3 regions of the Leuconostoc kimchii IMSNU 11154 genome follow, and region 2 is predicted to be linked to each of the others. Evidence: riboswitches for the same ligand, from Rfam matches in the RefSeq annotation. Region 2 holds a riboswitch; each other region holds the start of a gene.

Region 1 (11,369 bases), 940 kb from region 2:
CCATTTAAGTAAAATAAAACAAAAAAATCGTAAACAACGTGTCAATTGTTTACGATTTTTTTGTTTTATTGGTTAGCTTCTAGGGTAATGACATTACCTTCAGAATCTTTGATTTTAAAAGCGATTTTATGACCAAAACGCATCTCAGGTTCATCAATAATTGAGATGAAGTTATTACGCAAATGTTTACGTAAATCAGTCTGATGATCCCGAACCAGTATCTCAAGATTATGCGTTGGTGGCCCAGATATGAAGGTGATATCTTCACCATCAATCATGAGGTGTCGGCCACTTTCATGACCAGATTGTGGCAAATCGAAGACGTCGCGCCAAAATCTGTAAGCACGATTTGTATCTGTTGCGGGAACTGTTTTAATGTTAAGTTTACGTGGTTTCATAGTAATTATAGTATATATTAATTTAAAAATTTTTCAACAGACAAATGACCATATTATTCAAAAATATGTTACACTTAACTTTATGGCATTATTAGAAATCAGTGGGCTCTCAATGGCCTACGCAGAAAAAACTTTATATGAAGACGCAGAATTCGAATTGCAACAAGGCGAACATATGGGTATTGTTGGGCAGAATGGTGCAGGTAAGTCAACGCTTATCAAAATCATAACTGGTCAAGAATTACCATTGTCTGGTAAAATTGAATGGCAAAAAGGACTCAAAATAGGTTATTTGGATCAGTATGCAGAGATCCCAGATGGCATGGATTTGGTGGCCTTTTTGCATACTGCTTATCAAGACCTATATGACAAGCAAGATCGTATAACAGAACTTTATAATGATTATGCGACGTCTATGAATGATAAATTGTTAGAGCGCGCGGGACGTATGCAAGAAGAGCTTGATGCGGCCGGATTTTATGATGTGGACACGAAGATTGAGCGTGTGATATCTGGTCTTGGTTTGGAAGCCATTGGCCGTGATCGTGAATTAGATCAAATGTCAGGTGGTCAACGTGCTAAAGTGATCTTAGCGAAGTTATTGCTTGAAAATGACGATGTGATTATTTTAGATGAACCGACAAACTATTTAGACGTGGCCCATATTGAATGGTTAGAAGACTTTCTGCAAAGTTATGAAGGATCAGCGATGATTATCTCTCATGATTTTGACTTTTTGGACAAAGTGACAAATGCGATTATTGACTTATCGTTTGGTAAAATCACTAAATTCCGTGGCTCATTCAAGAAAGCCATGCGCCAAAAAGATGAGCGAGCAGAGCAACAGTTACGTCAATATGAGAAGCAACAAGGTGAAATTGAAAAAGCGCAGAAGTTTATTGCCAAAAATAAGGCGCGTGCGTCAACTTCAAAGCAAGCGAAATCACGTGAAAAGATGCTAGCACGTATGGACAAGGTTGATCCGCCATCTGAAGCACTACAAGCAAAATTCAATTTTCCTTATGTTAATTCACAATCGGCTAATGCCTTATCGGTTAATGAGTTATCTGTTGGTTATGTGACACCTGTTTTGGAGCCAGTTACTTTTTCGATTACGACTGGACAAAAGCTTGTTTTTAAGGGATTTAATGGTGCGGGTAAGTCAACATTAATTAAATCAATTTTAGGTGTTATTCCAGCACTGCACGGTCATGCAGAATTTTCACCTTCAGCAATTGTTAATTATTTCGATCAAGATTTAGAATGGGATAATGATACTAAAACGCCATTGCAAGAGATGCAAGATCGTTTTCCAACATTAGAACCTAAAGCCTTGAGGACGCGCTTAGCTGCAGCTGGTATTACCTCTGAGAATGCGCAAAAACCATTGCAACAGCTTTCAGGTGGTGAACAAACCAAAGTTAAATTAGCAATTATGGAAATGAAACCTAGTAATTTCTTGATTTTAGATGAGCCAACCAATCACTTAGATGAGGGTACTAAAAATGCATTACGTGCAGCCATAGACAAGTTCCCAGGAAATGTTATCATTGTTTCCCACGAAGTGAGCTTTACTAAGGGGTTAGGTGATCGTGAATTGAACGTTGCTGCGCTTTCCTTTAAGAAAGATACAGAATAATAGAGACCAAAAACGCCGGAAGGCGTTTTTTATGTGGTAAAGGTTGACATTTCACTTTTAGTAAACCATAATTATAAACAAGTTTACTAAAAACAACTAATCAAACATATGGTCAGGAAAAAATATGAAAACAGATGAACGAATATTACAATATTTTGCCGAACATGAGGGAGACTATTTAAGCGGGGAAACACTGGCTCAAGAATTAGATATTAGCCGCGCCGCTGTATGGAAGGCAATTAAAAAATTAACGGCACAGAGGCATAATATTACAAGTCAACATCATGTGGGTTACCTGTATCAGAGTGGTCAAGTATTGAGTGCCCCGATGATTACACAATTGGCAACAAGTCGTTGGGAAATTCGCTTACTTGATGTGGTTGATTCAACGAATGCTTATGCAAAAAAAGCGCTGACCAATGGCGATATTACTGAACCAACTATAATTATTGCTAACCACCAAACGAATGGGCAAGGCCGTTTGGGCCGTCCCTTTTTATCACCTGCGGACAATGGGCTGTACATTTCTTTTGTATTACCATTGGCCGTGGGGACCTCTGTGATACCAGGGCTACTCACGACAAGTACGGCCGTTGCTGTGGCACGTGCAATTAAAAGAACATTGGCGATTGATTTGAATTTTAAATGGGTCAATGATTTGTTGTTTAACTCGCGTAAAGTTGGCGGTATTTTAACAGAAGGTGTGATGGATTTTGAAAGTCAGCAGGTATCAGCCATTGTGGTGGGGATTGGATTGAACTTGTTACGGCCTCAAAACATGGACGTCTCACTAGAGCAAAAAGTTGGTGGTATGGTTAGTAAACTAACAGTGTCACGTAATACAATCGTTGCAGCCATACAGGATGAATTTACACAATTGTATGGGAACTATACAACAGGCACATTTTTACCGGAATATCGTGCTCACAATATTGTTATTGGTCAGAACGTGTCAGTTAAATATGGTCATGACGTGGTGACGGGTGTTGCCAAAGATATTAATGAACAAGGTCAATTATTGCTTGATACAGGGAGTGATATGATAATAATTGATTCTGGCGAGGTGCTAAAAGTTAATTTACCAGATAATGTGTACAAAGGTTGAGCTTTACAATTGAGATAAATACTAGGAGATAAGAAATGAATTCAAATACACAACGTATTGCCATTACTGCGGTACTCACAGCGTTACTATTAGCAGTCGGTCCCTTAGCGATTAATGTTGGTCCGATACCGATGACCTTGCAAACATTGATTATCGCTTTAGTTGCTTCAGTATCGTCAATGCGAGTTAGTCTGACCGCAATTGTTTTATATTTAGTATTAGGGGCATTAGGATTACCAGTTTTGGCAGGATTTAAAGGCGGCATTGTATTATTTTTTGGACCAACAGGTGGCTATCTATGGTCATTCTTACTTTTTTCACCAATTATTGGTTTATCGTTTAAAAAATGGCGAACGGTTACGGGCTTAATAGTGACAAACTGTGTGGCAACGATTCTTAATCTGACCTTAGGTACAATTTGGCTCAGTATCAGTGCACATATGTCGGCTCAAGCTGCAATAGCTGCCGGTGTAACACCATTTATGGTTTCAAGTGTTCTTAAAATTGTTATTGTAGTGGTTGTTGCCTTAGCGATTAGGCAACTACAGTCACGTACGTTGGTGGCTTTTTAATCAGAATGGTTAGGACAACTAGTTTTAGTGGTGAAAAATGAAAATTAGAATTATTGGCCCAGTAGGCAGTGGTAAAACAACGTTTGCTTACAATTTAAGCCACAAGATGAATGTACCGGTCACATCACTGGATGATCTTAATTGGATTCGAGCAGTTAATGGGGACAAACACCGTACAGTTTCAGAAAGGCAATTATTGATAAATAAGGTGTTACAGCATGACAGTTGGATTATCGAAGGGGCACAATATCGAGAGGGGCAAGCACTTTTTGCAAATGCAGACAAAATTTTTGTATTAGATCCACCATATTGGCGTAATATGATTTACATTTTCAAGCGTTGGCTAAAAAATTGGCTCTTTGGTGGTCCACCACAATATCGTCAATTACGCATCTATTTGCATTGGCAAAGGAAGTGGAAAAATACACATCGTGCGGCAATTTTTAATTTATTGCAACCATATCAGGCTAAAGTAACTGTGTGCAAAGGTTTAAAAGGTTTGACAAAAGATAAAAATTAGAATAAAATAAAAACCATGAGAAAATCATAGAGGTTGCCATAACCAAGAGTCATTCGTGGAGTATTGATAGATACTGCGAAACGAATAAAAGGGGGTGTGGCCGAAGTGCTGATACTATCATATCAGTTAACTGGGCCAATAGTTAAGAGCTATTGGACTGTCGCGATTGCGCGGGGTGCTATGACAGAAACGATTGTTTTACTGCGATCCGTGACTGCCACATCCGGCAATCATGGATTTTTATTTTATTTGAAAAGGGTGTAACCATGGTAGAGGCAATAACACGACCAACACAAATTGAAATTTCCAAACAAGCTTTAAAACACAATACGGAAGTGGTCAAAAAAACATCAGGCGCTGATAAAATATTTTTAGCTGTTAAGTCAAACGCCTATGGTCTGGGTTTAATTCCGACATCTAAAGCTGCAGTAGCTGGTGGTGTGTACGGCTTAGCAGTGGCTATTATTGATGAGGCATTAGCACTACGGCATGAACGGGTGACTGCGCCAATTTTAATTTTAGGTATTTCACCAGCAAAGTATGCTGAACTCATGGCAGTGCAGCATATTTTGACAACAGTTGTGTCCTTGTCATGGCTAAAAGAAGCCGCACAATATTTGAGTGGCGAGCAACGGCTACACGTGTCATTAGGTGTCGATACTGGTATGGGGCGCATTGGTTTTCGCGATCGAGAGTCGCTGGCTGAGGCGATTGCTTATTTGCAGGAAAATAAGCAATTATTTGACTATGTTGGTTTGGCGACACATTTTGCCGAGTCAGATTCGTCGAACAATGATTATTTCTACATGCAACTTAAAAGGTGGCATGACATGACAGATGGTTTACCAGAACCTGAATTTTATCACGTTGCTAATTCTGGTGCTGCGATGTATCACGCCGATGAAGTACCACACGAAGTTGTACGGGTAGGCACTGTTTTATATGGGGTGGAGCCTTCCCGTGGCGAATTGGCAGATGGCAAAAACTTACAGCCTGTCATGGCGTTACGCAGTGAAATGAATTTTGTGAAATTGTTACCAGCGGGTGAAGGCATTAGTTATTCACACAAATACACAACCACTGGTGATGAATGGATTGGCACTGTGCCTATTGGTTATGGGGATGGCTGGTTAAGAAAGATGACTGGGTTTAAAGTCATTGTTGACGGTCACTACGCGCCAATTGTTGGTCAAGTTGCCATGGATCAATTGATGATTAGGTTACCACGCCAATATCCAGTAGGCACGAAAGTGACTTTTATTGGAAAAGATGGTGGGCTAGAAAATACCATAGAAGATGTCGCGCAGCATGCCGGATTAGCGCCTTGGGAGATTATGACAGGCATGCAGGACAGATTACATCGTGTTTTGGTAGATTAATAGGTACTAAATTATAGTAGTGATAAAATATTAGGAGAGAAAATAAACATGACAGAGCGGAAGTATAATATTGCAATTCTTGGTGCAACAGGTGCGGTTGGTACCCGGTTAATTGAGCAACTGGAAGCATCAACAATCCCAGTTAATCAATTAAAGTTACTGGCATCTGCCAAGTCAGCAGGCAAAAAATTAACGTTCAAAGATCAGGAAATCATTGTTGAAGAAGCGACACCAGAAAGTTTTGATGGTATCGATTTGGTCTTAGCATCAGGTGGTGGTTCTGTCTCACACAAATTTGCACCTGAAGCAGTTAAACGTGGCGCTGTCGTGGTTGATAATTCAAGTTACTGGCGAATGAATGACAATGTGCCTTTAGTTGTGCCAGAGGTAAACGAAGCTGATTTGCAAACACACAATGGCATTATTGCCAATCCAAACTGTTCCACAACACAAATGGTTGTTGCACTTGAACCAATTCGTCGTGCTTATGGGTTAAGCCGTGTGATCGTTTCGACATACCAAGCAGCCTCGGGGGCTGGACAATCAGCTTGGGAAGAATTGGTAGCGCAAACCACTGCACATAATGCAGGGGAAGAAATGGTTGCCAATATATTGCCAGTAAAAGGCGCTGAAAAGCACTATCCGTTAGCATACAATCTATTGCCACAGATTGACGTCTTCGAAGATGACGGCTATACACATGAAGAGTGGAAAATGATTCATGAAACTAAGAAGATCATGTTTGGTAACAAAAATTCTAAGTCAGTTAAAGTGACTGGAACAGCGGTCCGTGTACCTGTACCTGTTGGTCACGGCGAAACGGTTTACTTTGAAACTGATCCTAATACGGGTGCAACCGTGAAGGGTATTCAAAAAGCTTTGAGTCAAGCTGAAGGTGTTATCTTAGAAGATGATCCTAAAACACAGCTTTATCCACAGCCAATTAATGCTGAAGGCAAGCGCGAGACTTTTGTTGGTCGTGTCCGACCAGATCTTGAAAATGATGATTCGTTCCATATGTGGGTCGTGTCCGACAACTTATTAAAGGGCGCAGCATGGAATACTGTTCAAATTGCTGAGCGTTTAGTTGCTTTGGATCTTGTGCGTGTGCCAGAAGGTGCTGCAAATAAATTTATAGCGGGATAGCATGGTACAATAAGGTTATGGAAACGATAATCTTAATAGTGACAATTATTTTATTATTGGTGGCGTTATGTCGTCAAATCAAGCAAAATCCCGCGACGATGAGAATCGGTACGTATGGGGTTTTTATTGTTTTTGGGGTCTTTTGGCTAGCCATACATGTCATTAATGTGACTGATAAAAATTTAAATTTGATTCTGAAAAGTGGCTACGTGATAGGGACGGTATTAGGTGTTGTGTTAATGTTGAATATGGCAACGCATAGCTGGAAGAAATCGCATGATTTTGTTTTACCCGTGTTAGTGGTTAGTTACGTCACTAGTTTGGTTATTTTCTGGGGTTGGCCATTATGGCGACTAAGTATGCCTTGGTTGATGTTATATTTTGTGTATCAGTTTATACGTTTTACGATGAGTAGTATGGTCTACAAGCATGTTACTAAAGCACCAATGACAGGGCCGTTAGTTGTTTTAGGCGGTGGATTGGTAGATGGTTATCGTGTTGGCAATATTGTGGACCAACGCATTCAAGCCGCGGTAAAAGATGCACGACGATTACCGGACTATCCAATAATGGTTTTTTCAGGCGGGCAGGGAGAAGATCAGCTGATTAGTGAGGCGGAGGCAATGCGGCAATGGGCTGTGACAACCTATGGTGTACCGGTCAAAAAAACGCTGTTAGAGAACCAGTCACATAACACTTATCAAAATTTAAAATTGACATCCCAGTTATTAAAGGGCAAAGCGTTTACATTTTACACGAGTAACTATCATGTTTTCCGTGGTGTACTATTAGCAAAAAAACAACACATTATGGCTAGTGGACGAGGCGGTTCAGTGCGATTGAGTTACCAAATACCAGCCTTTTTACGTGAATTTGCTGGTGTTATGAGTATTAATAAAAGGCAACATTTTTTATGGGGGATGATCTGGTTGATTTTTGCTTTGATTGTTAATAGTTTAATGTACCATTAAGAAGTTTGTGAATCATTGCAGACACTGACAAATATGTTTTTAAGTATTTGTTTATAAATGTTAATTTTCTCACATTAACATGTCATGTTTTCTATCACAACTTTGACGGAAATACGTTTAAACAGGTACAATAGATTATAGAACACAATTAGGCAAGCAGACGATAAACCTTTAAAGGTGGTTCTGATGCACCCCTTTTTAGCGTTAATATATGTATGCGCTAAGGTGAACATACATGAATAAGGAGAGATTTAGCATGTCAATGATTGAATTTAAAAATGTCGAGAAGTACTACGGTGACTTCCATGCACTCAAACATGTCAATTTAACAATTGATGAAGGTGAAACGGTTGTTTTGATCGGTCCTTCCGGTTCCGGTAAATCAACGCTTATTCGTACAATTAATGGTTTAGAAGAAATTCAAGAAGGCCAGCTCTTAGTTAATGGTTTTGATTTACATGATCCTAAAACAGATATGAACCGTATGCGAAAAAATGTTGGTATGGTTTTTCAACATTTTAACTTATATGATAATAAAACAACGTTAGAGAATGTGATGTTAGCACCTCGATTAGTTTTGAAACGTGACGAAGCTGAGAATAAAAAGATTGCGATGGAATTGCTAGAGAAAGTTGGCTTAGCTGATAAAGCAGCTAACATGCCTTCAGAACTATCAGGTGGTCAAAAGCAACGTGCAGCAATCGCGCGATCATTGGCAATGCGTCCCAAAGCACTTCTGTTTGATGAACCAACATCAGCTTTGGATCCTGAAATGGTTGGTGACGTTTTGGATGTCATGCGTGACATTGCTAAGGATTCATCAATGACAATGTTAGTGGTTACCCATGAAATGAGCTTTGCTAAGGCGGTTGCTGACCGTGTGATCTTTATGGCTGATGGCGAAGTGTTGGAAGACAGTACAACTCAAGAATTCTTTGAAAATCCAAAGGAAGTTCGTGCACAAAAGTTTTTGAGTCAAGTTGAACATCATTAAAATTATGGAGGAAAAGCGTCAGTGTGCTGGCTTACATTATGATTATAAAATCATGTAAGCTAGTATAGACGTATAAACATTATGGAAAAAGCTAAAAAACGACAATTTGGTATTATTGCCACAATTGTCTTAGCTGCCGTTATTGTCCTCGGTTTAATGTGGGCAACAGCAACTGCTAAGAAAAATGAAGAGCATCAGGACACTTTGGCACGCGTCGAAAAACTTGGGCGTATTGTCTGGGGCGTTAAAGCTGATACCCGCTTATTTGGCTTAATGGATACTAAAACTGGCATTTCGCAAGGGTTTGATATTGACATTGCTCGCGCAATTACAGTACAGATCTCAAAACAAACCGGTGTACCCATGTCAGCAGAATTTGTGCCAGTATCATCATCGTCAAAGATGCAATTAATCAAAAATACTAATATTGATGGTTCTGTCTCGACTATGACCATCACGCCAGAACGTGAAAAGATCATTGATTTTACGAATCAATACTTTGATGCCGGACAATCAATTTTAGTTAAAAAAGATTCTGGTATTCGTTCAATTAAAGACATGAACGATTCAAAGTATACGATTATTGTGGTGGTTGGGACAACGGCTGCGACTGAATTGAAAAAGTTTGCGCCTAAGGCAAAAATGCTTGCTGTTCAGGATTATGCAACAGGAATGCAGGCATTAAAGAGTGGTCAAGGTCAAGCTATGTCAACTGACAATGCTATTTTGTATGGTTTTGCCACAGAAAATCCAGAGTATCATATCGCTGGTGAGGCGTTTACACATGGTCCCTATGGTATCGCATTTGATAATAATCAAAAGCCTATGATAGATGAAACAAACAAAGCATTAGCTACCATTAAAGAAAATGGTGTTTATAATAAACTCGTCAAGAAGTGGTTTAGTAATGTACCAGGGCTTGATTGGCATAGTTTGGAGGCGAAATAATGAACTTATTACAAGATAATTTCCCAACATTCTTACAGGGATTTGGTTATACGCTACTTTCAAGCTTGATTGCACTAGTTGGATCGATGATACTCGGTACAGGGTTTGCGATTATGCAGATTGTGCCACAAAAATGGGCTCAGAAGATTGGCAATATTTATGTGCAAGTTTTCCGAAATATTCCATTATTAATTATCACTTTTTTCTTCTTCCTAGTTGTCTCAAAATATATTAAAATGAGTGGTTTTACTTCAGGAACCGTTGCGTTGATGTTGTATACATCAGCTTTTATAGCTGAAACAGTACGTGCCGGTATCTTGTCTGTTGATTCTGGACAAATGGAAGGTGCACGTGCCAATGGCTTGTCATTTGCACAAGCCATGCAACATATCGTATTGCCACAGGCGTTTCGTATCTCACTACCATCTTTGGGAAACCAGTTCATTAACTTGGTGAAGAACTCATCTATTCTGGCTTTTGTTGGCGGATTAGATTTGATGTATCAAGGTAATATGGTTGCTGCTAACACATTTGATACGTTTAGTACTTATATCATTGTTGCAATCTTTTACTTAGTTATCACATTACCGTTGAGTTATTATATGCAACACCTTGAGCAAAAGCTCAAGCGCGCAGCGTAAGGAGGAATTATGGTTACATTAGGAATATTTAGTGCCTTCACACCACAAAACGTCCTTTATTTGCTGGGCGGGTTGGGTATCACGGTTGGTGTATCAGTTATATCGGTAATTCTAAGTCTCATTTTTGGCTCAGTCGTTGGTATTATTCAATTTGAACGGTTACCATTTTTCTCTAAATTTGTTGGCACGATTAACAACGTCATCCGTAATTTACCGTTATTATTGATTATCTTCTTTGTTTACTTTGCATTACCAAAAATTGGCATTCACTTACCTATCTTTTGGGCGACTGTGATTGCCATGAGTACCTTTGAATCGGCCATGTTAGCTGAAATCGTCCGTGGTGGTCTGGAGTCGGTTGACATTGGGCAGTTTGAAGGGGCCCGTGCAAACGGATTAAGCAATATGCAAACGATGATTTACATTATTTTGCCACAAGCATACAAAAGAATGATTCCACCGATTATTTCACAACTCATTTCCTTGGTCAAAGATACCAGTTTGGCTATGGGTATTGTTCTGTCTGAAATGACATATCGTGGTCAAATTGTTTATGCACAAAATTCAACTTATATCATACCTGTGTTAATTGCAATCACATTAGTCTACTTCTTATTGAATTATGGCTTATCACTCATTGCAAGATGGGCTGATCATAAGCTGGCATAGGCTGTTAAGTCCGTATATTTAATCAATAGCTAACAATTGAAATAGTTATTGATTATTTTTTAAAAAAGAATATTACAATTAATAATGAGTTGTATATGAGAAAAGCACATGGTATACTAATATCTGTTAATTAGAACCTTAAAATAATCAAATATATCTTGGGAGGATATGAGCAATGGAAACATGGAAAAAAGTGGCCATTGGTGCAGCAGCGGTAGTTGTTGTCGGTGGCGGTACACGTGCAGCAGGTCTTTGGGGTGGTGGTTCAGCAGGAAATAGTAAAAATCTATCATTCCAGTTACCCACGCCAATTCAGACATTGGATATTTCTAAGAATACTGATACTTATTCCGGCACAATCATTGGTAACTCCGGTGCCAACTTAAT
Region 2 (11,369 bases):
ATCCCACATTTAATAATGTTGTCCCACCGCCGTCAATAGTTCCTTTAATACCCAATGCAATCATTGATTGTTCATTACCATAATTAACAGATTGCAACGTCCACCTCATGTCATACGATTCATACTTGTTCGTGTCTTGATTTTTGATACGCATAACATCTTTTGCATAGAAGTAAGTATCTTGTCCTAAATCAGATGTTTTGAGTAACCGTGAATGTCCTGAAGAACTATGTCCTGGATACTCTGAATTAGGCGCTTTTGCTGTCCCTAAACTATCATCATCTTTCAACGTACCAATATCAACTTTTTGCCCACTCACGTACAAAGATAAATCACTAGACTGCTTTAATACCGGCGTTGGATTGTACCCGTCAGTAAATGTTGTTGTCTGTAATAGGTCCCTAGTTTCTGTTTTATCGTAATCTTTAATAGATTGACCCTTTGTATCCGGCCAATATTCACCTGCTTCATTGCTAACAGGATTATTATCAGAATTATTGGTTTGCGCAGATTTATCTCGTTCCCAAGTTGTTTGCGTGTCACTAGCTGTTTGATCTAATGCCTGACTACTTTTCGATGTCTTAACAGCAATATCATTGCTAGGTGCTACAGCATCCGCTGAGGATTTTGTTGTTGACTCAGCTGTATCTACTGTTTGATTATCTACTGACGTATTCGTTGTCTCATCAGGTGATTGTGGTTGATTATCTACTGACGTCTTAGCTGTCTCATCAGGTGATTGTGGTTGTTCACTTACTGACGACTTTGCTGTCTCATCAATCGACTGCGTTTGATTATTTACTGACGATTTTGCTGCTTCATCAGTCGGTTGCGTTTGTTCACTTACTGACGACTTTGCTGCCTCATCGGTCGATGGCGTTTGTTCACTTACTAACGACTTTTGCGCAGTTGTATCCTGATGAGTTGACATATTGACATTAACTGCCTCACCATTGGTATCTGCGGAAACTGTTGTACTAACAATCATACCCCCAACAACGATTGCTGCTGTTACCCACAACTTACCAGATTTATACAATTTAATAATCTTCTTTTGATTCTGCATTAAAATTATGCCCCCTCATACTTCAATTTTAATTGATTACCGTTAATCAATCTTCCAAAATATTGTATCACATAAGTTAAACAAAATCCTAGTATTATTATGAATTTTGTATCATTAAAAGTATAGAAGAACTACTCTAACGTTGATTTATTTTAACTTAAACACAAATCCAAAACTATCATTTCATGCACAAAAAAAGCGGATTTCTCCGCTATAAATGATGATGGTCAAAATACATATATGTTTATCTGTATATTACAAAACACTATCAAGCCCAATCTTTAAGTCTGTTATTTTTTCAACACCTGCCAGCGCACGTAAAACCCCTGGCACGAAAGCTGCCCTACTAGTCGTACTTTGGGTTAACGTCAACTGTTCATCGATGCCACCAAAATAAACACTTTGTTGTGCAATATAACCTGGTAAACGCATCGCATGCACAGCAACATCTGCTACACGCTGCCCACGCGCCGCGCCTTCACTTGACTTAACTGGTTCTTCGATGCGTGCTTTTGCTATTAGTTTAGCAGTTTGTACGGCGGTACCTGAAGGTGCATCAACCTTTTTGGGGTTATGTGTCTCAACAATTTCAACATCAGGAAAGTATTGAGCCGCTAATTGTGAAAATTGCATCAATAAAACTGCTGAAAGACTGAAATTAGGCACAATCAACACGCCACGTTCTGATTTTTCGCGCAACGTATCAATTTGATCATCAGTTAACCCTGTTGCGCCAATAATAACCGCCATATGATGTTCAATTGCCCACAGTGCATTATTGAAGACAGTTTGAGGCGTACTAACATCTAAAAAAATATCTGCCGATACGTTGATTTGATCTAGCGACGTCCATACTGGATACTGACTTTCATGACTATGGCCACTTAAAACACCTACAATGTCATAATTTGTTTCTGCCAGACCAGCTTGAATCGCTAATCCTAATTTTCCAAAACCACCCGCCAAAATTATTTTTGACATAAATCATTCCCCCAATAATTGATTCAGCTTTTGTTGTTCGTCATTTGTCAAAGGTGCAATTGGTAACCGCACAATATTTTTAACCATGCCAACTTCACTCAATTTTGCTTTAACTGGTGCTGGCGACGGAAATGCAAACAACGCGTTCATTCGTGGTGTTAAATAACGCTGCAGACGACCGGCCTCACGCCAATCATTAGCATTCATTGCTGCAAATAACGCAGTCATTTCATCACCATATAAATGTGAGGCAACTGAAATGGTCCCCGCGCCACCTTGTGCATACGCCGCCAATGTTTGGGCATCTTCACCCGTGTAAACAGCAAAGTCAACAGCCTGTGTTTGCTCAATTTCGGCACCAATGAATTCTGCCGAAGTTGTTTCCTTAATCGCATTAATATTATCATGTTGGGCCAATGCAACGACGCTTGCTACTGTCAGTCCAACTGCCGACCGGCCTGGAATATTATATAACATCACAGGTTTTGACGCAGCATCAGCAATCGCAGTAAAGTGGGCAATCATACCGGATTGACTGGGTTTATTATAATAAGGTGTCACTGCTAAAATCGCATCGACACGAGCTATCTCACTCAGTTCGCGTGCATTAATAACAGACTCCGCCGTATTATTTGTCCCAGCATTAGCAATTAGCAATGCTTTGTCCCCGACGTAATCAGCGATATATTGTGTCAGCGTTAGCTTTTCTTGATGCGTTAATGTTGGTGATTCTCCAGTTGTACCAGCTATCACAAAACCTTGCGTGCCATGATTGAGCAAATCATCAATCACATTTTTTAAGGCTGGGTAGTCAATATCATTTGCTGCATTAAAAGGTGTAATAATTGCCGTAATTAAATTAATATTTTCATACATTGCTTTTCCCTCTACTGTACTTGCCATCGCTTTTTAATGCGCCATTCGCCATTCAATCAAACTTTTTAATGCCTCAAATCCTGGCAGTAGTGCTGATTCGTCAATATTTAACTTTGGACTATGCAATGAATGGGTATCATTGACACCTAACCACAGCATAACTCCTGGAATCTGTTGTAATAAATAACCAAAGTCCTCACCAGTCATTGCCGGTTGAGCCACTTCAAAATCAATATCATCACGAGATTGCATAAATGTTATCACTAGTTGTGCTAGTGCTGAATTATTTTCTACGGGTAAATAGCTACCACTCTCTAGCGAGACATCAATGGTGATATCATTTGCTAAAGCAACACCAGCAGCAATTTGGCGGATTCTCTTCATCATCAAATCTAATCCAACGCGTGTCATACTACGTACTGTACCTTCAAAATAAACGTCATCTGGAATAACATTATTTGCTTGGCCACCGTTAATAACACCAATGCTTACCACACCACCCTTTATAGGATCCACTGATCGTGACACCACTGTTTGGAATTGCATAATCAATTCTGATGCAGCAACAATTGGATCTTTCACTAAATGCGGATAAGCGGCATGACCGCCTTGCCCGTGAACAGCGACTTTAAGTTCAGCAGTTCCAGCAAACAAAGTACCATCTAAGGTACTCAGTGTCCCAGCCGGTAAATCTGGTTGGTCGTGAATACCATAAAACTCATCTGGACGCCATTCATCAGTAAACAAACCAAGATCATAAGCCAATTTACCACCACTTTTAGCCTCTTCAGCCGGTTGGAAAAAGACAACGAGATTATCTTTTGGCTGATTTTGACTAAAATAATGGACAAGGCCTAAAGCTAAACTCATGTGAACATCATGTCCACATGCATGCATCATGCCAGGATGAGTTGATTCAAAAGGTAACCCAGTTTGTTCAGCAATTGGTAACGCATCGATATCAGTCCGATAACCAATCGTTCGCTTAGGATCAGTGCCTTGAAAACGCACCAAAATAGCCGTTGGTAATTCGGGTACAGTGCGAATACGCATCGTATCATTCTGCCAACTTTTTATTTTTTCTAATAAATACGCATGAGTCTGATGTTCTTCTAATGCCAGTTCAGGAATTAAATGCAGATCTCTGCGATACTGTTGTAATGCTTCAAAGTTAACAACTGTCATTATAAGCCTCGTAAGGCGTCAATTAAGGCAGTCTTTTGTTGTGTTTGTGAGTCAATTTTTTTAATCACTTTAGCCGGTACACCGGCAACAACTGTATTAGCAGGCACATCTTTGGTCACAATAGCACCGGCAGCAACAACTGCACCATCCCCTACTTGGACACCTTCTATGACAACGGCATTAGCACCTACTAACACATGATTACCGATGCGCACAGGCTGTGCCGATGCTGGTTCAATCACGCCAGCTAACACAGCGCCTGCACCAATGTGGGAATTTTCGCCAACAATCGCACGACCTCCTAATATAGCGCCCATATCAATCATCGTCCCAGCACCAATTTCGGCGCCAATATTAATAACAGCGCCAAGCATAATAACAGCATTATCACCTATTTGTACTTGTTCGCGAATAATAGCACCGGGTTCAATACGCGCATTAATTGCCTTTTTGTCAATCAATGGCACTGCTGAATGGCGTGCATCATTTTCAATGTAAATACTTTCCTGAGGTAAACTAGCAATCAATGGTTGGATTTCTGACCAATCACCAATCAATTGACCGAAAGATACACCCCCAAACTGTTGTACAGTATCTGGAATTTCACCAGATAACGTCCCCTTGTATGTGACCTTCACTGGTGTCACTTTTTTTGCATTAGCAATAAAATTAATTAATCGTTGTGCATCATTTTTTGTTTCTGTCATGAGAATTTAGTTTCCTTTAATTATCTATTTTAGTTTTACTGTATGCTTTAAGATGAGATGATCGTCATTTTGACTTATTGTACATTAGCCTTGCCCAAAGTATATTTTTTATCTAATGCTGTTAAATTAGCATAAGTTTCTCGCGCAACAACTAATTGGTGTTGCCCATTTTCGACAAATACAACACCTGGTCTTGGGTTACGATTATAATTTGAAGCCATTGCATAACCATAGGCACCCGTTGCCAATACGGATAAAATGTCACCTGGTTGCGTTCGTGGTAATGCCTGCTGCCATACTAAGACATCCCCTGATTCGCAATACTTGCCAGCAACACGCACAACTTCTTCGGTTGGTGCGTTCGGTTGATTAGCCAATACGGCATCATAATTTGCTTGGTAAAGTGCTGGACGAATATTGTCGCCCATTCCGCCATCAACTGCCAAGTACTGTCGTAAATCAGGAATGTCTTTTCGAGAGCCAACCGTATACAATGTTTGACCTGCAGGACCAACGACAGAACGACCTGGCTCTATCCAAATTTCTGGCATTTTCCAATCATATTGCGCTGCCTTACTTTTCAAAGTACGAATAATCGCATCAGCATAATCACTTTCTGGTAAAGGTGTATCTTCATCCGTGTAACGAATACCAAAACCACCGCCAACGTTAATAATCGCAGGTTGCCAGCCCCAACTTTGTGCTGTATCAGCTAACAATGCAGCATTTTTTTCAAAACCTGTCACATCAAAAATTTGAGAGCCAATATGTGCATGTAGCCCAAGCAAATTCAAATTTTGATCATCTTTTGCAATATCATAAGCTTGCTTACCTTGCCCAGTTAGCAAATCGAATCCAAACTTAGAATCTTGTTGCCCTGTACTAATAAATTCATGCGTGTGGGCAGAAATACCTGGTGAAATGCGCAACAGAATATCTTGTGTCATGTTATGTTTTGCGGCAATCTCTGACAACAATTGCAGTTCTAAGAAATTATCGACAATAATCATCCCAACACCCGCTTCAATGGCCATTGTCAATTCATCCCAACTTTTATTGTTACCATTAAAACTTAAATGCTTAGGATCAAAACCAGCTTGCAAAGCCGTAAATAGCTCACCACCAGATACAATGTCAGCGTGAATCCCTTCTTGTTGGGCAACTTGATAAATTGCCTGAGTTGCAAATGCCTTTGAAGCATAGCTAACAACGTAAGGTACACCTTCTTTTTCAAAAATAGTTTTAAATGCACGCATCGTCTGGCGAATTTTAGTCACATCGTAGACATATAATGGTGTGCCATATGTCTTGGCTAACGTGACAGCATCCACACCATCAATCGTCAAATGCTGCAACTCATTTGTTGGATAACTCATATCATTCTCCCAATTTTTCACATAAAAAAGCCCTTTGTTCGAGACTAGGTCACGGACAAAAGGCTTTTATTTAGCAGTTTTGACTGTTTCCATAGCTCACCGTTATCAACTAACGACAGTCTAATGGTTATTAACCATTAGCCCAACAAAGTAATCTTGCACCGATCATTTTGCTTCGGCAATTTCCCCTTTTACTTATCATCATAACTGTTACAACAGTTCAGATAAGCGACTCATGTCAATCGCAACCTCTATGTGAAATTTAATTTTTATATTGATATCATCATAACTTACTAATGAATTAATGTCAACTTAATATTCTGTATCAATAAAGGTTAACCCAAGTTCTTTACCATATTGTCTAATAGTTGACTCTGCCAAATTCATTTCAAAGGCGAGATCAATATAACTTGTCATGCCACCTTTGAATAAAGCAGCGACTTGCATTTTACGTTCGTCTTTACCAATGGCTGCTTCTGTACCAAGTGCCTGTATACCATGCCCAACCATACGATTATCCGGTTCACTCTCTGGTCTTTTCTCTCGTTTTTGACGATCACGATAAGCTTGTGCGGCTAGTTTGACATCTAGTTTAGAAACTTCAACATCACTGGTGATATCTTTTTCTGTTTTAAAATGATAGTTCACTGTTATTACCCCAAAGAAGTGCTCGGTTAATAATGGCCTCGCCATTAATTAATGGTATTGTACCATTATCGTAAACTGTTTCTAATAAATCCTGGCCGAGTTCATCATTGGAAACGGTTATGATTTTGCCATCACGCATAATGACTTTCAGCAAGCCGGCCTTAGATGCCTTACTAGCGTCAGTTTTTGGATTCTTTTGAATATTAATTTTTTGTCCGCTAGCATTTTCCGCATATGCTGCTTTAATCGCAAATCTTTCTGTATCGCGTGTAAAGCCTTCTTGCAACAAGCCACCACCAGAGCCAACGACTAAATTATCAGCTGACCAACCAGCAGACATCAACGCCTCATATAAAGCAATAATCGTATCAGCTTTCATACCGTCGCCTTGGATAATACCAACATTATTCTGTAGCACCTTATAACCCTGTGCATTAGTCTTTGTACCAAATATGTTGGCTAATAACGCCAGCACTTCTAAATCAATTGTCTGCGGGTCACCAGAATCTGGTCGCAAAACGACCCGACCCGCGCGATTAATTATACGTGCTTTAATGGCCGGTGAACCAATCACTGTTTTGACAAAATTTAACGCATCATAAGAATCAATGACAATGGACAAAATCGCATCATCTGGTGCACGATCAAACTGTGCATTAACATAGTCGAATTCACCTTGACCTGCGCCATAAGCTGTTGCAACTGAATGCTCTGTTGCCCACACAGATAATGCACGTCCCGATACCCCATAAACTGCCTCAAAGTACTGTGACGCAGCCATATTATCTGATCCTTGAAAATGTAATAAATGCGCAGCGCCACCGCGTTTACCCGACTCAAGTGAGGTCGCACCTCGCAATCCAAAATCATTCACTGCCAGAAATAATCCTGACTGTGAGCCAGATTTTTTTAACAAAGGCGCCAAACGCTTCTTGATATACATGGAATTTGTGGCGATTGTTGTTGGATACCAAACGTGCATCAACAACACTTCCAACGCATTTAAGCTCGTGGCAAACCAGGGTGCTGTCGATTCAATGGTAAACAAGGCATTGCCAGTTGGCACCTCAAGGCCCTCAGGTAATGCTTTAATTTTAACTGGAAAGTAGCCAAGATCACGCACCTTTTCCCAGACCGAGCGATTGAAATAAGCTTTTGTACCAAAAGTCAACTCAGAAACTTTTTCGGCCTCGTCAATCATGTCATTCGTGATAGGTTCATGAAAATAGTCATGTAAAATCATGCCCATGCCAAACCAGCTGACTGTATTAAACTGCCCACCAACTCGCGCTTCACCATATGAATAAAGCTTTGTAATATTACTTGGATATTGTAAATGATGCGTTAGTTTATAGGCGTCCGTTGCCAAAATCAAATTTTCGGTCATAAGTTAATCTCCGGCAAATCACCTGCTATCAATTTTTGCGTGACGTCTTGAAATTTGTCACCCTGAATGCGCAACAAACGCCAATCGTAGGTTTTATCATCATCAAATTCGTCAATATACGGTTCAAATTCACCTTCGCTTTGCAAAATCAAATAACCAGCAAACGCTGCAACAAAGTCCGTATTTGATTCGACAACCCGAACCAATTTATTGCCATTAAAGAAACCAACCGCTAATTTATCGTCTGACCACGAACCTTCAAATGCCCACTTTAACGTAATCCAATCAGACATTGTGATACCAAGATTCAGTAAATAGTCTAAAGATAAGCGGATATGGATAGGATGATCTTGCGATTGCTCAGCGATGCCTTTTGCATCAAGTTGGCTTGAAAATATGCCAACTAGCGCCTCTAATTCAGCCACAGTGGGCATACTTTCTTCTTGTTGCCAAGACGTGACGGTTGCGACATCAACATCTAACGCATCAGCAATTTCTTCACTCGAAATGCCTGTCAATTGTTGTAATTTATTTAAATTATTCATAGGTATATTATACTAAAAAAGCCGCCCGAAGGCAGCTTAATTTTATTTTTTCGCAATTTTTTTGGCACGCTGGCTAACCATGATGGAACGAACAACACCAATAATAGTTGGCATCAGTGTCACTAATGCAATCCCCAAAATAATAACCGAAAAATGCATTTTAACAAATGGTATATTACCAAACATATAGCCCGCACCCGTAGCAATCAAACTCCAAGAAAAAGCAGCAATCACATTATTTCTTAAAAAATGACCATACGGGAACTGACTAATACCTGCAACAAATGGCACAAATGTGCGTACGATCGGCATGTACCGGCCAATGATAATCGCCATTGCCCCACGCTTTTCAAAAAATCCTTCTGCTTCACGAATATGATTTTCTTTGATAAAACGCCCAATTAAAGGGTGTTTTATCAATTTATAACCACCTGTACGGCCGATCCAGAAATTCAAAGAATCACCTGCAATAGCGGCTAAAAAGAACAATATCATAAATACCCAATGATTTAATCCGGCATTGACACCAGCTGGTGTCGCAGCAACCGCACCAGCAGCAAAAAGTAACGAATCTCCGGGTAAAAATGGCATAATGACAATGCCTGTTTCAATGAAAATAACAGCGAATAAAATAACATAGGTCCATGGTCCAAATTGTGTCACTAACGTGGCAATGTGCGCATCAATATGGAGGATGAAGTCGATTAAAAACATGTGATTATTGTATTCAACTCAATTAGCATATGACAATCGAGAAAAACACGGTTCCCCTTAGTTTATATTTTTTCAGATAGCTTCATTTTACCATAAATACAATATCAAACATAATATTTTTAAAGGTCTTCTGTTACCAATAAAATAAATTTTGGACAAATTTTGTCCCTTGTCCAGACAAACAAAATATTCTGTTGTAAAGTTATACTAGCGTCAAAATAAAAGGAGAAAAAACATGAATGAAACAAAATTGATTGCTGATCTTGAAACGATTAATCGTCATGTCGACAATTCACAAAAACGACCTGGTGCTAAAAATATTTATTTAGCTGCTGGTTGGTTTTCTGATAACCAAGAGATATTATTGAAGGATGCCTTTACGCAACTGAGTGCCAATCCAACAATTGCCCATATTCATGTCCCATTGTTGCATCAATATGGTGGCGTTGCCTTAGGTGAGTCAAACAACGAGCCTGATTTTGAATGGGGTGCAATGACTTATAAAGCCGATATTAAAGCCATTGATAACTCAGACCTCACTGTCGCTATCTTTGAAGCAGAAGATGCCGATACAGGTACAGCAATGGAATTAGGCTATTCAGTTGCTTCAAATACACCAGTTGTCTCGGTTTTTGCTGGTAATATTGATGAACATCCAATTAACTTGATGTTATCTTTTGGTACAGATGCGCATGTCACATCAACTGCTGAATTGGCGAATTATGATTTCTTTGATATTACACCGAACAAATATACTGGCAAACTCATTTAAATAATAAAAAACAGAAAGGTGCCGAGCCGCTCTCTCAAAGCACTGCCTTTGCGACAGAAACCACCCAGAGTGCCTTAATCTCGGTAAAGTTTAAATCATGCAAGAAACATCAACACCACACATTTCACACTGGCAAGTTTTCAACCCATTTTGGTATGCTGAACAATTTAGAGGTTGGACACGACTATCTTATGCCCTATTAGCGCTTGGTCTCCTCATCATCGCCTACACGAGTTTTGGTATGGGTGCCCCCATTAATGGCATGACATTTGCGACATTTTTTGCAGCAGCGTTTGGTTGGACCACTGTTCTTGGTTTAAAAGAAGCTAAACCAATGAATGGTTTGTTTGGGCTATTATCAGCAGCTATATATATTTACGTTGCGTGGTTACATAAAAATCCAGCTGATGCCGTGTTGCAGTTAACGTATGTTATTTTACTCGACATCCCCGTTTTAGTTATGCCTTCATGGGTCAAAGATACTGACAAACATGTCCGGTTTATTCATGAAACAGATACACGTGGTGAAAAGCACGGTAAAACATTTTGGTATACTGTTGTTGCTTTGGTTGCAATTGTTGCCTTTGCGGCTGCTTACTTATTTGAAACACAAGTCCTACACACACCACGACCAATATCAGATTCTTTGGTACTCGGCACTGGGCTAGTTGGCGCTGTTTTAACCACTTTCCGTTTCTCTGAAAGTTGGTTTGCTTGGTTATTACAGGGCTTAATGCAAATTGCTTTATGGGGATTTACTGTTGCTGCAGGTGGCGTACTTGGCGCTTCGGCCTTAGTTATTTTGGTCACTTACCTGATGTACTTTGCAAATGATGTGTTGGCAATCATACAATCTTCATGGTTCCATCACAAAGAAATCACCGCTCAGCTCTCACGAAACAATGTCAAGTAAAAAACCTTGACACTGTTTTTAAAAAAACTATTGACAAAAGTGTTAAATTTCGGTAAACTTGACTAGTTGATAAATTGAAACGAAAGGAGGTGCCATTTATGGCTACCCCATCAAACAAAAACTCAAAGTCTCACAAGCGTAACCGCCGCGGACATATCGGTTTGAATGTTCCTAACATCGTGTTGGATCAAACAACTGG
Region 3 (11,369 bases), 850 kb from region 2:
TATCGCGTGACAATAATACCCACAGGGTGGTGTTTAATGCGCGAGAATATCTGTGCTCTGCTGCCAAATTGACATATCCTGAAGTCGGAGCACTTGTTTTGTTTCGTGATATTACTGATTTGAAAGAGATTGTTGAAGAGCTGGATGGCACCAAACAATATGCTCAAGCGTTGAGAGCACAGACGCATGAGTTCATGAATAAATTGCAAGCCATTTCTGGATTAATAGAATTAAATAAATACGATCAAGTGATGGCACTTATCCCACAATTAACCAATGATTACCATCAGAATGTTGGCTATGTGACGTCGCATATTAAAATGCCAGTAATTGCTGGGTTCCTAATTGGCAAGATTAATTATGCCAAAGAACATGAGGTGAGTTTAATATTGCGGGAAACATCTAGTATGCCAGAGTTATCTATTTCGGGTAAAGAGATAACAAATGTTATTAAAATTGTCGGAAACCTTATTGATAACGCCGTTGATGCTGTAGCATTTCAAAATACACAAACGATTGATTTATTGATACAGTATGATGAAGATGGGCGGGCATTGATTATAGAAATTATAGATAGTGGAATAGGTATGCCAATTGAACAGTATGACCTCATTTTGAGCGCTGGTTTTTCAACAAAAGGGGCACATCGTGGTTATGGTTTGGCTACAATCAATGATATTATAATGGCGCACCAAGGATTTATTGATATTAACTCGGAGCCAAATAAAGGTACAAGAATTTATATAGAATACCCATTAGAGATACGAGGAGCCTAGTGAAATGACTTACAGTGTTTTAATAATTGAAGATGACCCAATGGTTGCAGATATTATCAGCCAATTTTTAAATCAGACAGCACATGCATTATTTGCCCCTATTACAATAGTTGGACGTCTAGAAGAGGTTCAAGATCGGGTTGATTTTTCAACAATAGACCTATTATTGATAGATGTCTATTTACCTGATGGTCAAGGAACAACGTTTTTGACTGAGTTACGAAATAAACGTATTTCAGTTGCAACAATTATGATTACAGCTGCAGATGATCGCGAAACTTTCAGACAAGCAATGACAAATGGTGTGATTGATTATTTGATTAAGCCATTCCAAATGCAGCGTTTTAACCAAGCAATACAAAAATTTTTAGTTTTAGAAGAAATCGCTTTGCGAAAAGAAAAACTATCTCAGCAAGACGTTAATCAATATTTTCAGAGTGAAACAAAAAATGAACCGTTAGCTATGGATTTACCAAAGGGCATTTCTGAATTAACTTTGAAGTTAATTATTACAACAATATTTTCTTTTTCAAAGACTTTTTCCAATCAATCACTTTCTCAGCGGGTCAAGTTATCACGTGTGACAACAAAAAAATATCTAGATTATTTAGTAGAAAATGCGTTTTTAACTGTTAAAGTAACCTATCTAGATGTTGGACGTCCGTTATCAAGCTATAAGATCAATCCTTTAAAATATGAAGCGCTACGCCATTTCACAATCTGAAGGTATAGACCATGATATAATAAAATCATTAAATTTAAAGGGATATATGATGATTATTCAACAAGCTATTTTGCACATTTTGGATACAAATACAGGTAACTTGATTGCTTCTCAAGGCGAAATGTCTGTTGAAAATCCAGGCATTCATGATTATATTGAAAAATTAGTTAACAAAATATATCATGGTGATGTTAAAACTGGTCTGTTAGCTTCTGAAACATATTTACAAAGGATGCTCTCAAATCAAAATTTTCCAGAGATGACCACACAACTAGCTACCAAGTTATTTGATATCATTGCGGGTAGTGATGCAATTCAGTCAGGTGATTTATTAAGTTTCAGAGCTATAACAGATGATGGTCCAATTTTTGGTTTGATTAAATTAAACTATTCACCACGATATGCACATGCTGTGGCATATGTTGCAGATCAAATGGTGAATAGTTTAGTTTTGAATCAAACAGTACTACCTGCTGCAACGCAAAGTGTTGAAGAAGCAATTTTAGTGAATACAGAGACGAATCGCTATCATTTACTTGAAAAAAAGCATCTCATTGATGGTCAGCGTGTGGCTTATTTTTCAGAAAAATTTTTAAATATCACACCTGAAATTTCTTTGAAGGAAAACATTCAAGTGATTAAACGTACAGTTAAAAGTGTTACTGAAAAATACGATAGTATGCCGGAACATGAGACATTGGCTTTAACACAGTCAGCCATTTATGATGCATTAGAGACCGGTAGCATTGATACTGATGTGATTGCTGAAAAAGTCTTTTCAGACAATACTTCAGCCAAGGTGTTATACCAGGAAAAAATTGCTGATAAAATTGCGCATAAAGCGATATCAGTTGAAAATGTTGAAAAATATGAAAAGAAATATCGTGTTCAAAAGTTTAAACTAGATTCAGGTATTGAAATCTCTATTCCAATGTCTGTATACCAAGATCATACGAAGGTTGAGTTTGTTAACAATGCTAATGGGACAACGTCACTAGTGATTAAAGATATTGAAACGATTTTAAATAAGTTTACGAGTTAATTTTATCGAATTAGTGGTGTGATACAGAGCTGAATTGTGTTATTTATTGGTATAATAAAATGAATACGAAAGGACAGCATCAATGTTTACTACTTGTAAACGTTGATCGTGATGAAAATATGCCATATAAAGATTCCTATGTTGCTAAAATTCGTGAACGAGTTGGGCATGAATTTGAGTTAGTTATGCCGACAACAGATGTTGTGATTGAAAATGAACAGGGCGAATTATTAATGATTTTTAATCGCGATTTTCAAGGGTGGGCTTTTCCCGGCGGCTATGTTGAACCAGAAATGTCCTGGCCGGAAAATGCTGCGCGCGAAGTGTTAGAAGAAGCTGGTGTACATGCTGATGCTGATGATTTGAAGCTCATTGGTACGATATCTGGTCGAAACTATAAAGCACAGTATCCCAATGGCGATATTGCTAAGTTATATAGTAATATTTTTCTACTAGACCAGTGGGATGCCGAAACTAGCAAAATAGATGTAACAGAAATTGATGCGAAAAAATGGGTTTCACCGAAAACAATTGACCATATGCATCTCACTTTCTCAGGGCAAGCAACCTATCGTTTGTATCGTGCGTACAAAAAAAATGGGAACGCACAAGTTTTAACGATCGATCGTGAAATTCAACGTTTTTTGGATGCTCAGAATGGCGAAATCGTTGGCGTTAATAATTATCAAGATGCTTTAAAAGAACTTTCAAATGGTAAAAAGTTGACACACTGGATGTGGTTTGTGTTACCACAACTACGTGCTTTAGGACGTAGTGAACGTGCGATTTATTATGGCATTAAAGGACTGCATGAGGCACATGAATATTTAGCTGATGACATCTTAAATACGCGCTTAGAGAAAATTGTGGCAACAACATTATCTTTACAGGGAAATGATCCCATTGCCTTATTTGGTGAGATTGATGCTATCAAATTTCAAGCCAGTCTGACCTTATTTGCTCAAGTTGCTGATACAAAACTGTATCACAGTGCATTGGACAAGTACTTTAATGGACAGCCGCATGCTGAAACGCTTAAATTACTAAAATAAAAGACGCAAAGCTTCTAGAAATTAAGGCTTTGCGTTTTTTTGAAAATACATTATGCACCGGTATAGTCGGGTGCTAGTTTATTAATTGGAGGTGTGAATTCACGCATTGATTCTGCAAGGTGCACAAAGTTTGTGACCAAATGATGATTTGGTGCCTGTGTGCCGTTCTTATCTGCTAAATTAGCAATCCAACCATTGATATAATCGACCTCTGTTGGACGTCCCTTAACGAAATCTTGATACATCGAAGGAAAATGTAGTGGGTTAGCAACATTTGATACATAGTCAACTTGGGCGACCATGTCGTCGCGTGATTCAATTAGCTTGATACCGGCTGCTTCAGCTGCATCATATGCTTCGTTAATCAGTGGGCGAGCGATACCTTCTAAAAAGCCATCATAAGCCATTAATTGTCCCATTCGTGATTGGAACATGGTTGCAATTGAATTTTCTACCGCGTTGAAAAAGACTTTTGTTAGTAAAGTCCCCATAAAGTTTTCAGTATAACTTGGATTTAAGTGTGCCGCTTTAAAATCAGCTTGTAAGGCGTCCATTGTTGCAGACGGTTTTTCAGTTAGATTCGCGTAGACGGATGAACCAGCGCCCTCGTTACCCATAAAATCAACATCACCAAAATCATTTAAAACAGTAGCAATCATAGCAGTACCACCGATAATGTGTGCGTTGTCAAAATATTTTTGCAACTTTTCGATGTGTCCCATGCCATTCATAGCACCTAAAGCTGTCTGTCCGTTTTTGAACTTAGGCGCTAAGCGTTCAAGTGTATCTTTTAATTGCATTTGTTTCATAAAGAAAATCCAGACGTCTGGAGAACCTTCATATGATTCAGGTGAGAAAATATTAATCTTTATTTTGTGTCGATCTTTATGATCTCGCGACTTCCAAACGTTATGGTCTTGTCCGATGATTTTATCAAGACTGGCCTGCGTTGGTTCGATAAAGTCAACTGGTACACCAGCATTTTCTTGGAGTAAAATACCATATCGCAACCCCATCGCTCCAGCGCCAACTATTGCATATTTCATATGTATATTCTCCTTTTGATTATTAATGTTATTATTCTAATCTAATTCACATTTTAAGTCAACCGTAATCTAATTTTTTAAACTAGGAACTCGTATTAATTTACCGTATAATAATAACCATAGTGTCATTTTAACGTTGTAGATAAAGGAAGTTTAATATGTCTAAAGAAATTTATTTAACAGGTGATCGGCCAACAGGGAAATTACATATTGGTCATTATATTGGTTCATTAAAGAATCGTGTACGCATGCAAAATTCTGGTGAGTACTCACCATTTGTTATGATAGCCGATACACAAGCCTTTACTGACAATGCGCGTAATCCAGAAAAAATTCGTCAGTCATTAACTGAAGTTGCATTAGATTATTTGGCTGTGGGTATTGATCCTGCAAAAACTACAATATTTGTGCAGTCACAAATTAAAGGTTTGTTTGAATTAACGGAATACTTTATGAATTTAGTTTCTGTTGCACGTTTGCAGCGTAATCCCACTGTGAAATCTGAAATTTCACAAAAAGGTTTTAATGAAGGCATTCCAGCTGGATTTTTAACTTATCCTGTCTCTCAAGCGGCTGATATTGCGATTTTTCGTGCTACCAAGGTGCCAGTGGGCGATGATCAAGAGCCTATGTTAGAACAAGCACGTGAGCTAGTACGCTCGTTTAATAATGCCTATCAAGCTGATGTTTTAGTTGAACCGGTTGGTGTTTTTCCACCAAAGGGACAGGGACGTTTACCAGGTATCGACGGTAATGCTAAAATGTCTAAATCACTAGGTAACGGTATTTATATTTCTGATGATACAGATACAATGGCTAAAAAAATCAAATCAATGTATACAGATCCGCTGCACATTAACATCGCGGATCCTGGACATATAGAAGGAAACGTGGTGTTTACCTACTTGGATATCTTTGATCCTGATAAACAACGTGTACAGGACTTGAAAGATCATTATACAGCAGGTGGATTAGGGGACATGAAGCTTAAAAAGCACTTGATTGACGTGATGGAAGCGGAAATGGCACCTATTCGTCAACGACGTGAAGCTTATGCGCAGGATATACCTGCGGTTCTTCGTATGTTAGAAGAAGGTTCTAGGCGAGCTAACGTGGTTGCTGAATCAACTATGAAAGATGTCCGTCATGCAATGGGCATTGATTATTTCGGATAATATAAGTAAAAGGCAATAACTCTTTTGAGTTATTGCCTTTTACTTATTCGCCTGTTGTATTGTCAATATTTGTTTCCTCATCACTTGTTAAAGATGAGGATGTTGTGCTTGCACTATTATCGCCAACGGGACGTAACGAGGTTGCGATGGCTGAAAGTTCAGTTGGTATTTTACCACCATACGGTAAACCAGTTTTTTTAGATTTTAATCCCAAAGCTTTTCGCGCCAAATTTGTTGTACGTTGTTTCTCTTTTTGAGGAATGACTTCATAAGATACATTATTACCTTCAGAGTCAGGATAACTTGTGCCAATACCTTGCATGTGCTCAGTAACAATATTATTTTTGGCGTCGATATACTTACTTGCTAATGTTGTTAAATCACCAAATGTTAAGTCTGTACGAACATTTTTAGAAATCGTAGACATGAATTTTTCATTCAACAGCGTAGAAACACTCGCTGATTTTTTAATAAGGCCCTCTAAAACAATGCGTTGTCGTTTCTGGCGACCGTAATCACCATCGGGGTCATCATAACGCATACGTGAAAATGCTAAAGCAGCATCGCCATTCATACGTGTTTTTGATGCTGACCAAGTTTGACCATTGTCGTCAGAATGTTCATATTTGTTACTGTTTTTGTGAAAACGATAAAGGTTAGGACCATAATCATGAGCTGTTTCCTGACTGTAGGTAAAGTCAATTGGTGAATCGACTGAGATACCACCGACCTGATCAACCATATTTGCTAGACCGCCCATATTGACTAAGGCATAGTAGTCTATTGGAATATTTAGAAAAGCTTCAACGGTCTTGATAGAGGTAGCAGTTGAACCATATGCGTAAGCAGCATTGAGTTTTTGTGGGAAGGTATCCTCGTAACCAACAATTGATACCATGGCATCACGAGGTAATGAAATCATTGTGGTTTTTTTTGTTTTGGGGTTAATAAGAAGCAACATCATCGAGTCTGTCCGACCACGATAGGTACGTCCTAGTTCGCCCGTGTCTGTCCCATAAAGCAAGACGGATATTGGTCGTCCACTTTTAATAATATTAGACACATTACGAGATTTTGTTAGTCCGGCACCGGCATATGACTTATCAATAACGCCTTTTGTATTATTAATTGTACGCCAAACAAAGAAACTGCCAATAATTGTAACAATTGCAATGATAAAAAAAATTGTGTTACGTAATTTGTGATTAGGACTCTGGTAACGTTTTGAACGTGACTCTGGTTTAGAAGCCATTAGGGTAGCTCTCCTGATGTTTAATGATGGTAGATGTTATACAGATACAAGTATACATAGGTGGCATAAAATCAATTATTAACACTATAATTGATAGAGATAAAGACAATATTAAATTATAACTGATATTAGTAGATTTAAAAGAAACTAATGTATATAATGTTACAATTATTGTGATGAATAAACAAGAGAGTTAAGAAAATGTTAATCCAGCCTGATAAATTAAGAAAAGTACTCATACTAATTTTTAGTCTACTATTTGTATTTCTAGCGATTCAAGTGAGATTTGATATGTTGTTTATACATGTCATTGATAACGGCGCTACGTTAATCATACAAAATTTAATGCCGCGGCATTTACAGTGGTGGATTACTTTTGGTGCTTCATTTGCTCACTATTGGATTGCTTTGCCAATTATGGGTATTTTAGCGAGTTTACTTTATTTGATGAATTACAAAATTGCTATGTGGTGGTTACAAATTTTTGCGATATGTGAAGTAGTTATTGTACCACGTCTCATTAGTGATCAACGTGTTCGTCTATTCATGACGGTATGCGCTGTGATGTTATGGATGGCGATGTTGGTTGCATGTATACAAAAGTATAATATACCACTATCAAGTGGTTTAGGTTCGTTATTTTTTGGTTATTTTTGGTGGCAATTCAGTGAGGAACAGTACCGAAAACGTGCCAATCACTGGCGACGTGTATTAGAAATTGACACACTTATTTAAAAATGATATGATATTCAAGTTATCAAAGAGGTTGCAACCAACATAAATCGCGTAAATGAGCCTGCCATGGGCGTTGAGGTTACGTTAAAGGGGCGGTTGCCGAAATAACATTCTTGGCAAAATGTTATTGGGCTAATAATTAATAGTTGTTAGACTGTCACGGCAGCGTGGTGTGCTTTGAAAAGTTGATGATATAATGACTTTTTAAACCTCTTTCTATGTGTTAGAAAGGGGCTTTTTATTTGCCCCGACCAGGGAGAATTTTTCATGAGTGAACAAAATAATAGTATGAAACGTAATCTAAAAACGCGCCATGTATCAATGATAGCTCTTGGTGGTTCAATTGGTACTGGATTATTTGTTGCATCAGGTGCAACCGTTGCACAAGCAGGACCATTTGGAGCCATCGTGGCTTATTTGGCTATTGGTGTTATGGTGTATTTTCTAATGACAAGTTTGGGTGAAATGGCGACTTATTCACCAACTTCAGGTTCGTTTTCTGACTATGCAGGGAAATATGTCGATCCAGCTCTAGGATTTGCTATGGGATGGAACTATTGGTTTAATTGGGCAATTACGTTAGCAGTTGATATTGTGGCAGTTGGTTTAGTTGCCGAATTTTGGTTTCCAGATACACCGGGGTGGATTTTCTCTGCTGTCGCTTTGCTCTTTATTTTTTTAATTAACTTATTTTCTGTAGGTGCATTTGGGGAAGCTGAATTTTGGCTTTCAATGATTAAAGTCGTCACAATTATTGCTTTCTTAGTTGTTGGATTAGCTACAATATTGGGTGTCATTCATTCTGATGTTGATGTCATTAAGAATCTATCAGTAGGTAATCATGGTTTTGTTGGTGGACCTCAAGCTATTTTATCAGTCTTTGTTGTTGCTGGTTTTTCATTTCAAGGCACAGAATTAATTGGTATTACTGCAGGTGAAGCACAAAATCCGGATAAATCCGTACCAAAGGCTATCAATCAAGTATTCTGGCGTATTTTATTGTTTTATATCTTAGCCATTTTTGTTATTTCAGCATTAGTGTATTATCAAGATCCGCGTTTATTAAGTTCATCAACAGAAAATGTTGCTGTATCACCGTTTACAATTGTCTTTAAGAACGCCGGTATCGCTTTTGCAGCAAGTTTAATGAATGCCGTTATTTTAACGTCTATTGTTTCTTCAGCTAATTCTGGTTCATATGCTTCAACACGTATGTTGTATGCTATGGCACGTAAAGGCGAAGCACCCAAAATATTTGCTAAAGTTTCAAAACGCGGTGTGCCTGTTGCAGCATTAATCCTAACCACGGCTATTGGTTTGCTGGCATTTATTGCAAATACCAAAGGCGGCGCTGTGGCTTATACGTGGTTGGTCAATGCGTCTGGATTAACTGGATTTATAGCATGGGTGGGTATTGCCATATCACATTACCGTTTTCGACGGGCGTACTTGGCTCAAGGTAAGCAATTGAGTGATCTTAAATATAAAGCAAAGTGGTTCCCTTTTGGACCGATTTTTGCATTAATTATTTCAATTGGTGTGATTATTGGTCAAGACCCGGCAAGCTTCACAAAATTAAATTGGGAAAAAATTGGTGTGACTTATTTATCTGTACCATTATTTGTGATCTTGTATGTGGGATATAAGCTGCGTTACAAGACAAAAAAAATAAAGTTAGAAGATGTTGATTTGACACAAAATCGTTAAAAATTATCAGTTGGTATATTAGCTTGTTAAAGCTAATATACTTTTTTGCTATTATGAGGTTAAAAATTTTTCGGATCATTTATCAGTCAATAATTGATAAAAAAGGGTGATTATAGATTAAAATAGCAATTATTTGGTAGAATCTGATATGCTATATTTAGTAGTTAAGTAAATTGTGAGGTTTACAACATGGTAGAACCAGGTAAAGTTGCTAAAAAACCAGCAGCTAAAAAAACAACAAAACGAAAAAAATCAAAAAATCAAAAAAAGCTTGTTGTTGTAGAAAGCCCAGCAAAAGCGAAAACAATTGAAAAATATCTTGGCAGTACCTATAAGGTTGTTGCTAGTTTGGGGCATATTCGCGATTTGCCAAAATCAACTCTTGGTGTTGACGTGGATAATGACTATGATCCTAAATATATTAACATACGTGGTAAGGGTGATCTAATCAAAGGATTACGAAAAGAAGCTAAAGCCGCTAAAGTCGTTTATTTAGCAAGCGATCCGGATCGTGAAGGAGAAGCTATTTCTTGGCATTTACAACACATTTTAGGTTTAGATCCTGATCAACCCAATCGTGTTGTTTTCAATGAAATTACAAAAGATGCGATTAAAAATGCTTTTAAAACACCTCGTAAAATTAACCAAGATCTTGTCGATGCGCAGCAGGCGCGACGAATTTTAGACCGATTGGTTGGTTACTCAATTTCACCAATTCTTTGGAAAACGGTTAAACGTGGTCTATCAGCAGGGCGTGTGCAATCTGTTGCGCTGGGATTAATTATTGCGCGTGAACGTGAGATTCAAGCATTTGAGCCAGAGGAATACTGGTCTCTGGATTCTGAATTTCAAAAATCACGTCAAAAATTCAAAGCAACATTTTATGGATTTGACGCTAAAAAACAAGTGCTACCGGACAATGATAGTGTTCAAAGCGTATTAAAAAATATTGATCAATCAGCTGATTTTGATGTCATGAAGGTGAACGCTAAAGAGCGTAAGCGTAATCCACAACCAGCATTTACGACAGCAACAATGCAACAAACAGCCAATACACAATTGAATTTTCGTACACGTAAGACGATGATGGCAGCCCAACAATTGTATGAGGGCATTAACTTAGGCCGTGGTATTGGACAGATTGGCTTGATTACTTACATGCGTACAGATTCAACACGTATTTCTTCAGTTGCTCGTCATGCTGCCGCTGTCTATATTCACGATACATGGGGCGAAGAGTATTCACAGCACAAATTAGTACAAGGCAAACTACCTGAAGGCGCGCAAGATGCCCATGAGGCAATACGACCTTCCGATGTAACCATCACACCTAGCAGCATTAAAGACAAGTTAACTCCAGACCAATTTAAACTCTATTCATTAATTTGGTCACGTTTCGTTGCCAGTCAAATGACCCCAGAAATTTTAGATACAATGGCTGTGACAATTGAACAAAACGGTGTTATTTTTCGAGCAAATGGGTCTAAAACGAAATTCCAAGGATTTACAAAAGCCTATCCTGCTGCTAAAGAAAAAGATAATGCCTTACCAGACTTAGCAGAAGGTGATCGAGTTAAGTTAGCAAATATTAATCCGGAGCAACATTTTACGTTACCTCCTGCGCGCTATTCTGAAGCAGCACTAATAAAAGCATTGGAAGAAAATGGTGTCGGACGACCTTCGACATATGCGCCAACACTGGATACGATTCAACGTCGTAATTACGTTCGAATCGATGCACGTAAGTTCGTTCCCACAGAACTTGGTGAAATTGTTCAAACCATTGTTGAAAATAGTTTTCCAGATGTGACAAATATGAAGTTCACGGCGCGTGTCGAACATGAATTAGATGAAATTGAA

Evidence for each region. A riboswitch is a leader RNA that binds a small molecule or an ion and turns the genes downstream of it on or off. The one in region 2 is predicted to bind lysine.
Region 1: another riboswitch for lysine. It lies ahead of alr (alanine racemase); the one in region 2 lies ahead of lysA (diaminopimelate decarboxylase).
Region 3: another riboswitch for lysine. It lies ahead of LKI_RS04950 (amino acid permease); the one in region 2 lies ahead of lysA (diaminopimelate decarboxylase).

Annotation. Positions count from the first base shown of each region.
Region 1 is NC_014136.1:799,679-811,047, forward strand. Features, by position in the region: gene LKI_RS04455 (helix-turn-helix transcriptional regulator) at 1-12, shown strand, start outside; gene LKI_RS04460 (VOC family protein) at 66-398, opposite strand; gene LKI_RS04465 (ABC-F family ATP-binding cassette domain-containing protein) at 481-2,037, shown strand; gene LKI_RS04470 (biotin--[acetyl-CoA-carboxylase] ligase) at 2,162-3,142, shown strand; gene LKI_RS04475 (biotin transporter BioY) at 3,178-3,714, shown strand; gene LKI_RS04480 (P-loop NTPase family protein) at 3,752-4,234, shown strand; lysine riboswitch at 4,254-4,423, shown strand; gene alr (alanine racemase) at 4,501-5,613, shown strand; gene LKI_RS04490 (aspartate-semialdehyde dehydrogenase) at 5,662-6,759, shown strand; gene LKI_RS04495 (YdcF family protein) at 6,777-7,730, shown strand; gene LKI_RS04500 (amino acid ABC transporter ATP-binding protein) at 7,987-8,724, shown strand; gene LKI_RS04505 (transporter substrate-binding domain-containing protein) at 8,806-9,672, shown strand; gene LKI_RS04510 (amino acid ABC transporter permease) at 9,672-10,313, shown strand; gene LKI_RS04515 (amino acid ABC transporter permease) at 10,323-10,982, shown strand; gene LKI_RS04520 (peptide ABC transporter substrate-binding protein) at 11,158-11,369, shown strand, end outside.
Region 2 is NC_014136.1:1,744,182-1,755,550, reverse strand. Features, by position in the region: gene LKI_RS10910 (MucBP domain-containing protein) at 1-1,066, opposite strand, end outside; gene dapB (4-hydroxy-tetrahydrodipicolinate reductase) at 1,322-2,047, opposite strand; gene dapA (4-hydroxy-tetrahydrodipicolinate synthase) at 2,051-2,923, opposite strand; gene LKI_RS09320 (N-acetyldiaminopimelate deacetylase) at 2,957-4,108, opposite strand; gene dapD (2,3,4,5-tetrahydropyridine-2,6-dicarboxylate N-acetyltransferase) at 4,108-4,815, opposite strand; gene lysA (diaminopimelate decarboxylase) at 4,890-6,191, opposite strand; lysine riboswitch at 6,276-6,453, opposite strand; gene LKI_RS09305 (hypothetical protein) at 6,504-6,839, opposite strand; gene LKI_RS09300 (nicotinate phosphoribosyltransferase) at 6,823-8,226, opposite strand; gene LKI_RS09295 (helix-turn-helix domain-containing protein) at 8,223-8,771, opposite strand; gene LKI_RS09290 (VTT domain-containing protein) at 8,814-9,485, opposite strand; gene LKI_RS09285 (nucleoside 2-deoxyribosyltransferase) at 9,721-10,257, shown strand; gene pnuC (nicotinamide riboside transporter PnuC) at 10,355-11,170, shown strand; gene rpmF (50S ribosomal protein L32) at 11,269-11,369, shown strand, end outside.
Region 3 is NC_014136.1:894,002-905,370, forward strand. Features, by position in the region: gene LKI_RS04910 (ATP-binding protein) at 1-776, shown strand, start outside; gene LKI_RS04915 (response regulator) at 781-1,500, shown strand; gene LKI_RS04920 (nucleoid-associated protein) at 1,550-2,542, shown strand; gene LKI_RS04925 (DUF1810 family protein) at 2,662-3,594, shown strand; gene LKI_RS04930 (ketopantoate reductase family protein) at 3,645-4,640, opposite strand; gene trpS (tryptophan--tRNA ligase) at 4,799-5,815, shown strand; gene LKI_RS04940 (LCP family protein) at 5,859-7,067, opposite strand; gene LKI_RS04945 (phospholipid phosphatase) at 7,359-7,802, shown strand; lysine riboswitch at 7,820-7,988, shown strand; gene LKI_RS04950 (amino acid permease) at 8,070-9,509, shown strand; gene topA (type I DNA topoisomerase) at 9,699-11,369, shown strand, end outside.